4 regions of the Shewanella carassii genome follow, and region 1 is predicted to be linked to each of the others. Evidence: predicted binding sites of a transcription regulator. Region 1 holds the regulator's gene; each other region holds the start of a gene.
What was found. The regulator sigma-54, encoded in region 1, starts transcription at its own class of promoters, with help from an activator protein. The targets are predictions, from matches to a motif close to GTTGGCACGNNNNTNGNNT.

Region 1 (3,117 bases):
GCCTATCATGGGCAGGGGCAGATTATCCACACAGTAGTAACCCAGGTCTTCGAGTACCCTGAGGGCAACGGATTTTCCGGAACCGGAGCGGCCTGAGACTATCGCGAGTTTCATCCTGTGATCACCTGGTAGAGTTCGGTTGCATCGCTGGATTTACGCAACTGCTTGAGTATCGCCTTGTCGCTGAGCTTTTCAGCCATGGCGGATAGAGTACTCAGGTGTTGCTGGCATTGTTCGGCGGGCACCAGGAGGGCGAACAGTATGTCCACCGGCTGGTTGTCTATGGCATCGAAGGCGATAGGCTCTTCGCATTTGACCAGCACGGCAATCGGCTCTGTGATATCAGGCAGCCGGCCATGCGGAATCGCAATACCATTACCTATACCTGTGCTCCCCATCTTTTCGCGGGCCAATAGGCTTTCAAAAATCGCTTGAGAGGAAAGGGTGGGGTACTGGGCGCTGGCGAGATCGCTAATCAGCTCCAGTACCTTTTTCTTACTGCCCGGAGTGGCACAGGTGGTGCACTCCGGCCGCAGGATGGTACTCAGTTCCATCGTTAGTGTTTTGTCAGCTTTTCTTTGTGTTTAATGACCTGACGATCCAATTTATCAATCAGAACGTCGATGGCGGCATACATGTCGGCATGTTCAGAAGTAGCATAGACTTCGCCGCCATTGAGGTGGATCTTGGCTTCGGCAATCTGTTGCATTTTTTGTACATTGAGCACAACGTGCACATTATTGATCTGTTCGAAATGGCGTTCAAGTTTCGAAAACTTACTTTCCACGTAGTCACGTAGTGAGTCGGTGATCTCGATGTGATGTCCTGTCAGGTTGATTTGCATAGAAATATTCCTCCAAATTCCAACTGTGGATTTATAAACTCTTACGCTGGTTCGACGGTGGTATCATCATAGCCTCGCGATACTTGGCTATGGTGCGTCTTGCAACGTTGATTCCCTGTTCTGCCAGAAGCTGCGCCATCTTGCTGTCGCTTAAGGGCTTCTTCTGGTTTTCCGCTGCCACGAGCTTCTTGATAAAAGCCCTGATCGCCGTGGAAGAGCATTCTCCGCCATCTTCGGTACCGACATGGCTGGAGAAGAAGTACTTCAATTCAAATATTCCCCTGGGGGTATGCATATACTTTTGAGTGGTGACCCTAGAGATGGTCGATTCATGCATCTCGACCGCCTCGGCGATATCGTTGAGCACCATGGGTTTCATGGCCTCTTCACCATATTCGAAAAATCCCTGCTGGAACTGCACTATGCAGTTGGCCACCTTGAGCAGGGTGTCGTTGCGGCTCTCCAGGCTCTTGATAAACCATTTGGCTTCCTGAAGATGGCCACGAATAAACTGGCTGTCTGATTGGCTGCGGGCACTGCGGGCCATGGCAGCATACTGCTGGTTGATCCCGAGTTTGGGCATACAGTCCGGGTTGAGTTCCACGACCCAGCGGCCATTTTTCTTCCAGACGCTAACATCCGGGATCACATATTCTTCGTCCATCGGCTGCACCAGCAAGCCGGGACGGGGATTGAGACTCTGAATCAGGTTGATGGCGTCACGCAGTTGATCTTCCTTGAGCTTGGTCTTGCGCATCAGGGTGCGGAAGTCACGGGCGGCAATGAGATCCAGGTGTTCGTCAATCAACAAGCGGGCATTGGCCAGATGTGGGGTGTCGGCGTTGAACTGCTGTAACTGGATCAGCAGGCATTCGCGCAGATCTCTGGAGGCGATGCCGACAGGATCGAAGTGCTGGATCCGCTTGAGTACCGCCTCGACTTCATCGAGTTCAATCTCAGGGTTGCCCATGGCTTCGAGGATCTCCTCTGTGCTCTGGGTCAGATAGCCCTGTTCGTTGATGGCATCTATGATGGCGGTGGCAATGGCGTCGTCGGTATCGGAAAACGGAGTCAGGTTCTTTTGCCACTCCAGGTGTTCGTAGAGACCTTCGCTGGTTTCTCCCTGGAAGGGCATGTCATCTTCACGGCCCATGGCCGGCCCTGAGGCACTGGCAGCGGTAAAGACTTCATCCCAGGTGGTATCCATAGGCAGCTCATCCGGCATAGATTCATTGCTCAGTGCCTCTGAGGTTTCTACCGTGGAGCCATCGACTTCCTGGGGACTTAGTTCGCTGCTGTCGTTTTCTTTATGGGCGTCAATGGGGTCGTCCTGGCTGTCCTCGGCCATCTCCAAGAGGGGGTTGGCTTCCAAGGCTTCCTGAATTTCCTGCTGCAGCTCAAGGGACGACAGTTGCAGCAGGCGGATGGCCTGTTGCAACTGAGGTGTCATGGTCAACTGTTGACCCAGTTTGAGCTGGAGTGACGCTTTCATTATACCGCTAATCCCTACTCGTTATTTTTCAATGAAAAAATTCAATAATAACAGGCTATAATACCCGGAATTCCCTCCGGATGACATGATCCTAACTATAGCCTGAATTGTTCGCCTAAGTACACAGCGCGTACTTGTTGGTTATCCAAGATTTCAGCGGGTGTGCCTTCGGCAATCAACTGTCCATGGCTGACTATGTAGGCTCGCTCACAAACGTCGAGTGTTTCGCGAACATTGTGGTCTGTGATCAACACCCCTAAACCGCGGGACTTAAGCTGTTCGATGATTTTTTTGATATCGATAACTGAGATGGGATCCACACCGGCGAACGGCTCATCCAACAGAATAAACCTTGGATTAGCGGCCAGCGCCCGGGCGATTTCCACTCGGCGGCGTTCACCGCCGGAGAGGGACATCCCCAGGCTGTCACGTATGTGGGTAATGTGGAATTCTTCCAGTAGCTGTTCGAGCTGTTCCTCGCGCTCGTCGCTGTTGAGCTCCTTACGGGTTTGCAGCACGGCCATGATGTTGTCATGTACCGACAACTTGCGAAAGATACTGGCTTCCTGTGGCAGATAACCTATGCCTTTACGGGCACGCAGGTGCATGGGATCTAGGGTCAGCTCGTCTTCATCGATAAAGATACGGCCCTTGTCACTCTGTACCAGCCCGACCACCATATAGAAGGTGGTAGTCTTGCCCGCCCCGTTGGGGCCCAGTAGCCCGACGATTTGGCCGGTATTGACCGACAGGCTGACGTCTTTGACTACGTTGCGCTTCT
Region 2 (3,117 bases), 2.1 Mb from region 1:
CAGTTATCACAGCGGAAATGAAATAGATCCAGCAACGGGCTGGGCTGGCGCCAGTCCGGGTTGCCACAGCGGGGGCAGGGACGGGCCAATTCGGCTTGCTTACTCTCTCCCCCGACCCGGTAAAGGTAGTAATAGGTCGGAATTTGGGTCAGATATTCGATACGGCCGCGCAGATCCCAGCCGCGGCGGAACAGATCGCTGTCCGGGCTGGAAAGCTCCTCGAGGGCGGCAAATTCGGCCTTGGTTGCTGCGGCCATCTGCAGTTCATCACAGGCTTGCCACTCGGTTTGCCAACGGATCACCCGCTTGTGATCGCCGTTGAAGGTCGCGGGAATGCGATAGAGTGGAATGGGTAGCAAGTTATCGCCGCTGCGCAGCGGCGAGCACATATGCACATAGCTGGTATAAAGTAGCTGCCAACTTGGGGGCTCCAGGGTGCTGACCTCGGAATTGATATCCTGACCTATGAGCTTTTCCTTGGGGGCCAGCAGTTTGGCCTCGGTTAACTGCTGCAACGCCTGTTTGGCCCAGGGACTGTTGTGCCTGTTGGCCAGACTGGTTTCTTCCGGTAGCAGCAGCCTGACTCTGAACTCCCCGTCCCTAAAGGCCACCGCAAATTCGCGCCCCAATACCTGACCGTTGGCCCGCCAGGCTTCAAGCAGGGTATTGATGGCTTTTTCTGCGGCGCTGATAGTGGTGTTGGCAAAGCATTCAAACCTGAGTTCGCAGACAAACATTATTGCTGGCCCTCAAGCTTGGCGAGTCTTTGTTGCAAGGCCGCGAATTCTTGTTTCAGTTGTTGCTGTTCCTGGCGTAGCTGGCTGATTTCCTGCTGGAGAACTTCTACTGTGGTGACAGCTTGTTGTGGCACGGTTTCTTGCAGTTGAGGTGCGTCTTCAAGCAGTTTTTCCCGTTCACACTCTGGCAGGGATTTGAAACGCTGCAGACCTTCAACCAGCAGTGGCATTGGTAACTTGTTGCCGAGTCTTGCCTTAATCAGTGCCAGAGAGGGAGTATGGCCGCTTTGGGCTACTGCCGCCGCGGCGGCCATGACCTGTTCCAGTGGAGTGGACATCTTGGTAAAAAACCTCACATTTTCGCGAATAGCTACATAGTGCAGCAGTTGTTTGCTTTATCATTTTGATATTTATCAGTTTATTTGTTGGCCTGCATGTTGCATAGCGTTTGCTGCATTTGCTTAACAAAAGTCAACATTTGATAAATATAACAAGGAGTGACAATGAACAAGTTATTACTGCCACTGATGGGGATTGCAAGCTTAGGGCTTAGTGCCTGTGTGGTCAATGTCGGCGATCACGAAGCCAACTGGGATGAAAAGGAGTCCTGGCAGCTGCAGCAACAGCAAAATCAGCAACAACTGGCCAAGTTGACTCTGGGGATGGATCAGCAACAGGTGCAGCAGCTCATGGGGCAGGCCGACTTTAATGAAGCCTTTCTCTCCAATGATCAGCAAGTACAGGTACTATTTTACCGTACCCGCCACAGACACAGTGATGGCAAGACCACCAAGGATGAGTGCACCCCCTTGGTGTTTCGCGATCAACAACTGATTGGCTGGGGCGATAAGGCCTACGCGCAGCTGTAATTCACACTCATCCCAATTTCAATCAACTCCTGAGCTGGGCGTCCAAATGGTCTATGGTGTCTGACCATTGGGCGTCCTCGGCCAGAGCCTCTGTTAAAAAAGTGCGCTGCGCTTCATTCCAGAATGGTGCATCCACCAGTTTGACTCCCTCGGGGATAGAATGTGTGCCGATAAAGCCTTCTATCGCCTTGCTGCTGCTGGGGAGTCCCAATTGCTCAAATAAATGGGCCAAGTCTGTGTGGGTGGTATCCATATTCTGACCTCCAGAAGTCCTGACATATATTGCCAAGGTGATGAGTCACGGGTGAACAAGCCTTCATAAAACAGATAGTAAGCCTTATTCCTTTCCCTTAGCTTATACCAATCGAACCGCAGATCCATTGCTTTAAATCGGCAGAGCTTAATATCTCTGTGTGAATGTTGCCCACGGCAGTAGTCGAACGGCCTGATAAGCAAAAGATTGTACTTTGATCCAAAATTGTTAAATTGGAAACTACCCTTTTGGCTGACAAGGACAACAACAAATGGAAACCCAGACTCCCGATTCCCTGCGTGCCGTCTACCTGACGGCAGAAGATTTGCGCCTGGCCGCATCAATTCTCTATAACGCCTATCACGATGATGCGTTTTTTCAGCAGACCTTGCCGGCTGCCAATGCCGCCGAATATGAACAAAAGCTCAGAGCCGCAATTCGTGAAGAGCTCAATGAGCTTTGGCAACAGGAGCAGCCCCTTATTGGGTTGTTCGATGCTGAGCGCTTGGTTGGGGTTGCCTGCGTGGTGACCTCATCACTTCCCCAGGGGGAGGGGCGCTATTGGCATTGGCGTTTGAAAATGCTGCTGGGGACAGGCTGGCAATCGACGCAGAAGTTGATGCAGAAGGAGAATTCAATTCTGGAGCACCTGCCGGCTACTGAATACGGCATTATACAGTTCATTGCTGTAGCTTTAACCGAGCAGCGCAAGGGTTATGGCAAGTTGCTCGTCCAGGCGGTATTGGGTTGGTGTGATGAGCAGCCGGAGCTGGAAGGGGTTGGAGTCTTTGTGACCGAGGATGGCCATTCTCATCTGTTCCGAGAGCAAGGCTTTGTACCTGTGGTTGAGCTCAATATAGGGCAGTTAACCGGAGAGTTGCTCTTTTACCACAGTCATACCGATGATGACGTCTACCAATAACAGGAGTTAAGAGTGGAGCAAAAGTACAAGAGTTTTGCCGAGTTTTATCCTTTCTACCTGTCGCAGCATTCCGATCCCGTATGCCGAGGTTTGCATTATCTAGGTTCGACCCTGGTATTGCTTATTCTGTTATTCAGCCTGGTTAGTGGACAATTTGTATGGCTCTTGGCTCTGCCTGTGGTGGGTTATGGCTTTGCCTGGATGGGTCACTTTGGTTTTGAACACAATAAGCCGGCGACCTTTCAATACCCAGTCTACAGCTTGATGGCTGACTGGGTCATGTTGGCCCAATTTGTCAGTGGTAAACGTCGTTTCTGAGTGTTTTTGGTTATTTAC
Region 3 (3,117 bases), 2.0 Mb from region 1:
CGGCGCATTGTCGACTCTGAAATTACCCGAAACCCCTATCTCACAGTAATCATCGCCCTTCTTGAATTGCCAGACGCTGTGCTCATGCCATTCACCGTGGTAAACCAAACAGTTGTGCTCCACCAGCTGCTCCGGACGAGCCGGCATACCGTGAGCCGCAACATACCCGGGGGATGCCACCAGCAGGAACTGACACTTCATCAGCGGGCGAGCCACCATTCCCAGAGGCAGTTGCTCTGACATGGTCAGCAGCAGATCCAGGCCTTCACTGACCACATCAACCTTATGGTCCAACAGGCTCACCTGCAGCTCGAGATCCGGATGACGGGTCATAAACTCGGGCAATGCCGGAATAATATGCATGGTGCCGAATGACTGGGAGATACCTACCTTGAGCACGCCTCGAGTGGCATCATTGAGGTTGTGCACACTGGCCACCGCCTGATCCGCATCCCGGAGCAGTTCTTCCCCCTGCACATACAGCAGATTACCGGCTTCGGTGAGGCTTAAGCTACGGGTCGTTCGCTGGATCAACTGGATCCCGAGTTTATGTTCAAGATCGGCAACCTGGGTACTGACCTTGGATTTGGATATTCCAAGCCTACGCGCCGCGGCACTGAAGCTGCCGGCACGGGCGACATGAGTGAAAATAGCGATAGGTTCTAACAGTTCTAACATGAAAGTCGCCTTAAGCCGTTTACAACACTGGTAAAAGCTTTCCTGGAAAAGCGACGGGCCTCACCGTCAAGACCCCATAATGGGGTGTGGGCTGCCGGGTTTTGGAAAGCGCACTGGGTAGAGTCACTGAGTCCTGACTTGGGTGCCAGTTTGATTATTTTTGCGAAGTATACCAATTCTTTGTTATTGACTCTAACCCAAGGATAGCCTTGAGCCAAAAAAACCGCCGCAGTGATGACATAATCGACAGACAACCAATAAAAAACCCCTGTATCAAGGGAGGGGAAGATACAGGGGGAATCACCAGCTTAAATCTTATTGCTGCAGTTCAACCTTGCCGGACAGTACCTGGAATTCGCCCAGCTCAGGGATCTGCTTGCGTAACTTGTCTTCCAGCACCAGCAAACGTTGGAAGTTGTCGCAAAGCGCGTCGGCTCTCTGCTCCATCTCCTGGGCGCGAGACTCCATTTGCACTTCAATATCCTTGCCCATCTTTTCCATCTTCTGGCTGAAGGCATTGATCTTCTCATCAAAGGTTTCGCCCTCACCTGACATCATGGCGCTGCCCATGGCCATCATCAAACTGCCTAGCGACTGCTGCACCAGTTGCTCTATCTCTTTGGAAAACTCATCACCAAAGGCGTTTTCCAGCGATTCTTCAGTGGCCCCGAGGAAGTACTGGTCACCATTGCGATGAGCCACTTCATAGACTCGCTGTTGCAGACTGCCCATGGTTTCATCCAACTTGGCACCGGCGGCATCACCCAAGAGTGGTGTCAGAGCCATGCTCACGGCCTCGCTCGCCATGGTGACGGCATCGTCCACCAAAGAGATGACTTCGGGTAACTGCTGAGCCATGGCATCCGAGTACTCGTTGACAAGCTTGCTCTGCTCGGCATTCAAGGCCACCTCTTCACCTTCCACATAGAGGCGACCCGGCTCAATTCGATAGTGTTCTTTCCCTTGATTACTGACGCTCAGCTTCTTGGGTTCCAGTGAGATGTCGTAGTTGAGCGACATCTCGCATTGCTCATCTCTTGGCTCAAAGTTGATCGCCATAGCAGGCGCCGCCGCAAACAGTGCACACACCAAAGATAATCCACCAATCGCTTGTTTCATTCTGTCTTCCCTCTCGTTTTAATCTGCCGAGTAAACTTGGTTACCGCTTATGGCTCAGAATAGAGCAGACTTTGTGCCAAAGTTATAATTAACTGATACTAAAGGAATTAACATCAAGCAAGGCTGTAAAACATGAAAATCCACCATCTGCGAGTGGCAAATTTTGCCAACTTGTAGCCGTTATGATGAATAAGACACAAGAAACCAAAGAAAGGTTTAACAGGAAATACTCTCGATGGCCTAGACTATTCCCTTTCTTCACTGCATTCGGGATTAAAAGCCATAATCGCCGCTGCGCCAGCAGCCTGAAGTCGTGGAGCAAGTGCATCCATGCACAATGGCCAGGTCGCCCCTTCGAACCAATTGGCAACAATGCCTGCGACGGCTCCAAAGGGGACCTGGTGCAATTCTGTGAGAGTTAACTTGTTTGAAGCGACCTATATGCCCGCAGACATACACCTCATTTTCAGGCACAGGCGGAACTGTGACCGTCGAAAACAGGGCCGAATTTTGTTCCAGACAAATTCGGTATTTCCTACGTCCCTGTAGGTCAGATGTTTTCGTCGAGGCTACCACCGTATTTGTTCCAGACAAATGTCGGCATACACTCCATCCATGGAGATAAGGGACGTATTCACAACAACCTCCCTGTTTAACGGCCAGCTCGACATCCCTGCCTCGGCTACGCCAATTTGCAACAACACCTGCGGCGGCTCCGAAGGGGAGTCAGTGCAATTCTGTGAGAGCTAACTTGTTTGAAGCGACCTATATGCCCGCAGACATACACCTCATTTTCAGGCACAGGCGGAACTGTGACCTTCCGAGCCAGGGATGGCGAGGCAGAGCTTACAGGGATGTACTCGCAGCGAGTCACAGGATCGCCTGTGCATAAGCCTGCGGCAGGCAATGGGATACATCCGTCGCCGGAGGCCCTGCCAATACTAATTAGTAACTTTTAGCTGGAAGCTATGATAGCCGCTGTGCCAGCGGCCTAAAGTCGTGGTGCAAATGCATCCATGTACAACGGCCAGTTCGCCATCCCTGGCTCTCGCTCGTAGCCAGTCGCTACGCTACACTCGCCAAACCACACCGGGCAAGAGGCTTTGCTTGTCCAAAGCCCCTTGCATCCCCAAGGACACCCCGACGTAGCCGAAATCCCCGCTGGCTTATGAAACAAATTGGCTACACTCAGGACTCGCCAAACGCATCCATGCATAAGGGCCAGCTCGCCTTCCTTGGCTCGCGCTCATGAACTTGTCGCTTCGCAACATTCGCCTTGCTCGACCTTCGAGCCTCGACATCCCTGTCTCGGCTACGCCA
Region 4 (3,117 bases), 810 kb from region 1:
GCATTGGCCAGCACCTTATCTATGGCCTGCCCGTAACTGGCACGCCAGAATCTGTCGCTGTTGGGAGGGACGGATTCATTTTTGGCAAACTCCCAGGGCGCGGAAATGCTGTAGTTCTGATACCAGATCTGCTCGCCGCTGATCCCATGATAGAGGCTGAGCTGCAGCTGAAACAGTCGCTGAGGCTCGCTGTCCCACAGGCCCATAAAGCCGGACTCGGCCGGTTCGGTGGAGATATCTATGATTTGCGGCAGCAACAGATACTGGCTGTCGGTAATTTCACTTATCCAGGTCGGCAAACGGTAACCCCGGATATTGATAAGCTCTTCTTTGATATCCAGCCGCTCTTTGGCGTGCAGGTGGGCAAAGCTGGTGGAGGATTGCTTATCCAGCGTTGCCGCTATCCGCTCTGACAGGATTTGCTGGAAATTTTCCAACTGACCATAACGCAGTTGGCTTCTGTCCTTAATACTGGCCTGTGGCACCAGGATAGCGGCCTTGATGGCCGAGCTTTGGCACTTGTTATCCGGGCCATCGAGAATATCGAGCCGCATAACCACCTTGAGCTTGTCTCCCTGGCGCAGTTCGCTGACCAGTTCGACACTGCTTATCTGCGCCTGACTGGAGAGGCTGAAATCGTTTTGGGTCAAGCGCCCCTGGCTGACACTCTGGGTCGATTGAAAACTGCCGCCACGGGAGAGCAGAGCCATGTTGATGGCGTTGTCCATTGCCGCTTCCCGTGCCTGGGTCAGATTACCATTGATTATTTTGGCTTCACCTCGGGCCTCGGTCCACTCTGCCATGGCGTTCAGGCTGATGCCCAGCAGCGGCAGCAAGAGCAAGGGGGGCAATCTCATAAGGCGGTTCCTCAAAATAGGAGTCAGGGTGACGGAATTTTGCCACCACTTAAACTGGTATTGCTTGGCATTCAAATTTTATGCCAGTGAGAGGGGAGGGCTTACGGTGTTGTTTGTGAGAGCCAAGCAGTTGTTTGAAAGAGCCAAGCTAAAGAGCGGCAAGAATTTGCCGATAAGGCATGAGAGGCTCAACCCAAGCCGGTGGTTGGGATTGGGACAGTGCTACATCACTAAGGTTTAATCATAAGGGTTGCATTCCTGTGATTGCATAGTTGGGGTCGTCTCAATCTGGTCATACTGCGATGGTCGTTCTGCGCTGATAAGCGTCATTGGCGGATATTGATATTTTAAGCCACCTAATGCCGGTGCTATTCACTTGACATGCTTAAACCGTCGCCGGATAGCTCTGAAGCAAGAATTTTCAAAAACGGCTAAGCATAAAGGCTTGCCGTTAGAGGTCATCCGAATTGAGCTCTATTTTTACATAACCCTTGGTTGGTATTTTATTTGCATAGCTTTAGCCAAGGAATATGGAGCCCGGCCAATCGACTTTGATGAGCTGCCTTGGCGGGGGATTGCGTATCCCAATGAAGCGGTGGGAATGGATTGGTGCCCTTGTTAATTCGGTAAATACCGCCGTTAGAGAGTGGCTCAATACTCAGTGTCAAGCGCCGCCTAATATGGCCGTTAAGCCAGGTAGAATAAGGTTTACGCCGGACTCCAAAATAAAGTTAACTGCCCGCTCGGGCGTCAGTGGGATGGATATTATGTATAAAGCCCTGTGTATTCTGCCTTTACTCTTGTTGCCGGCTTGCAGCATGACTGCGCCGCAACCGCGAGCCGACATTGCGCAACCTGTGCCAGTCAATCTATTGGCGCAGCAGTTGGTTGATGAGTTGGTAGCTCACAACGATGCCCTTAAGCCGACCCAGCCGTTACTGGTGATGACGCCTGTGATGGTGGAGGACATGCAGAGCAGCAATGCACTGGCTTCACAACTGCAGCAAGGGTTGATGACAGCCTTTCATCAACAGGGCTTTAATCTGGTCGATTTGAACCTGGCCGATGCGGTGCGGGTCACGCCACAGGGGGATTTCATCCTTACTCGTGACTGGCAAAAACTGCCGAGCAATATTGCGGTGGAGCATGTACTGGTCACCAGTATGAGCCAGGCCAAAGGCGAGATGCTATTCAATAGCCGGATAGTCAGTGTTAGCAACAACCGGGTGCTTTCGGCGGCCACGGCGCGGATAATGGAGCAGGAATTGCCGGGCTACCTGGCGCCATCCAATAAGGTGGTGTCAAAAGAGGGCTTGCTCTATCGCTACGAAAACCGTGGTGAAGACAAGGGCCGGATAGTGGGGGATAAGTAATGAAGTATTGGAGTAACACTTTGTCATTGGCCACGCTGGCATTAGCGTTAATTCTCAGTGGCTGTGCCGATAAAGACAGATATGTGCAGTGGGAGACGGAGGCACCGGGCAGTTTTCCCAAGTTGACGGCAGTAGGCTATGCTCCGCTGGCCAGCCAACCGGCCAAGGAACAGTCGCAAAAGGTGTTGATGGCGATGCAAGCATCCAAGATAGCTGCCTATCGGGAGCTGGCCGAGCAAGTCTATGGTCAGCGTTTATCGGCCGACAGTAAGGTCAGTGACTGGATGCTGAAGGGCGATAATATTCAGGCCTCTGTTTCCGGGGTGATCCGTGGTGCCAAGGTCGTGCGTAGTTATCCGGCCGGAGATCATTATGTGACAGAGCTGGAGCTGGACTTCGCCCGGGTGTGGGATCTGTATCAGCAGCAAAATCGTCCGCAACGAGTCAAAGAGATCACTTACTTTTAGGAAGGTGCCAATAAGGCTTGGTGGTGTTCTCTTTTGTAGAGAGTGATGGCACTTTCCTTAGATTAATTGGCGTAAGCAGCTTGGTTTAGCTGCTTTTTTATGGCTTAAGAGTCCTTGCCGATTTGAGATCAGGGGATACGTTTGGGAAGGTATCTTGAATGTTGCCCCTTGGCCTTAGCGCCCTGTATTGAATCAGGAGAAGGCTAGGGGCACAGTAGCGTGGGTCGCTCCAAGGAGCCAAACTTACTCAATAAGCTTAAGCAACAGAACAGGAATGGGGCTTTAATCAAGCCTTGAGATCGTTACCCAAGGTGGCGATGGTTGAAGTCTTTCCTTTGCCGTCATAGGTCAGGCTGGAGGCGTTACGGCTCACCTGCAGAGCCTGCGCCAAGCGATTGATACTGGCCATGCTCAGCTCTA

Region 2: the regulator sigma-54 is predicted to act here: its motif matches at 1,162-1,180, upstream of K5621_RS14185 (DUF3192 domain-containing protein).
Region 3: the regulator sigma-54 is predicted to act here: its motif matches at 1,860-1,878, upstream of K5621_RS14335 (YggN family protein).
Region 4: the regulator sigma-54 is predicted to act here: its motif matches at 1,352-1,370, upstream of K5621_RS07055 (FlgO family outer membrane protein).

Annotation. Positions count from the first base shown of each region.
Region 1 covers NZ_AP024618.1:731,141-734,257, forward strand. Annotated here, with positions in the region: gene rapZ (RNase adapter RapZ) at 1-114, opposite strand, end outside; gene ptsN (PTS IIA-like nitrogen regulatory protein PtsN) at 111-554, opposite strand; gene hpf (ribosome hibernation promoting factor) at 557-844, opposite strand; gene K5621_RS03470 (RNA polymerase factor sigma-54) at 876-2,336, opposite strand; gene lptB (LPS export ABC transporter ATP-binding protein) at 2,432-3,117, opposite strand, start outside.
Region 2 covers NZ_AP024618.1:3,135,309-3,138,425, reverse strand. Annotated here, with positions in the region: gene K5621_RS14195 (Zn-ribbon-containing protein) at 1-737, opposite strand, end outside; gene K5621_RS14190 (hypothetical protein) at 737-1,075, opposite strand; gene K5621_RS14185 (DUF3192 domain-containing protein) at 1,241-1,606, shown strand; gene K5621_RS14180 (DUF2789 domain-containing protein) at 1,629-1,859, opposite strand; gene K5621_RS14175 (GNAT family N-acetyltransferase) at 2,131-2,781, shown strand; gene K5621_RS14170 (Mpo1-like protein) at 2,794-3,099, shown strand.
Region 3 covers NZ_AP024618.1:3,160,971-3,164,087, forward strand. Annotated here, with positions in the region: gene K5621_RS14330 (LysR family transcriptional regulator) at 1-678, opposite strand, end outside; gene K5621_RS14335 (YggN family protein) at 994-1,797, opposite strand.
Region 4 covers NZ_AP024618.1:1,542,834-1,545,950, forward strand. Annotated here, with positions in the region: gene K5621_RS07050 (flagellar assembly protein FlgT) at 1-857, opposite strand, end outside; gene K5621_RS07055 (FlgO family outer membrane protein) at 1,616-2,230, shown strand; gene K5621_RS07060 (LPP20 family lipoprotein) at 2,230-2,697, shown strand; gene K5621_RS07065 (flagella synthesis protein FlgN) at 2,984-3,117, opposite strand, start outside.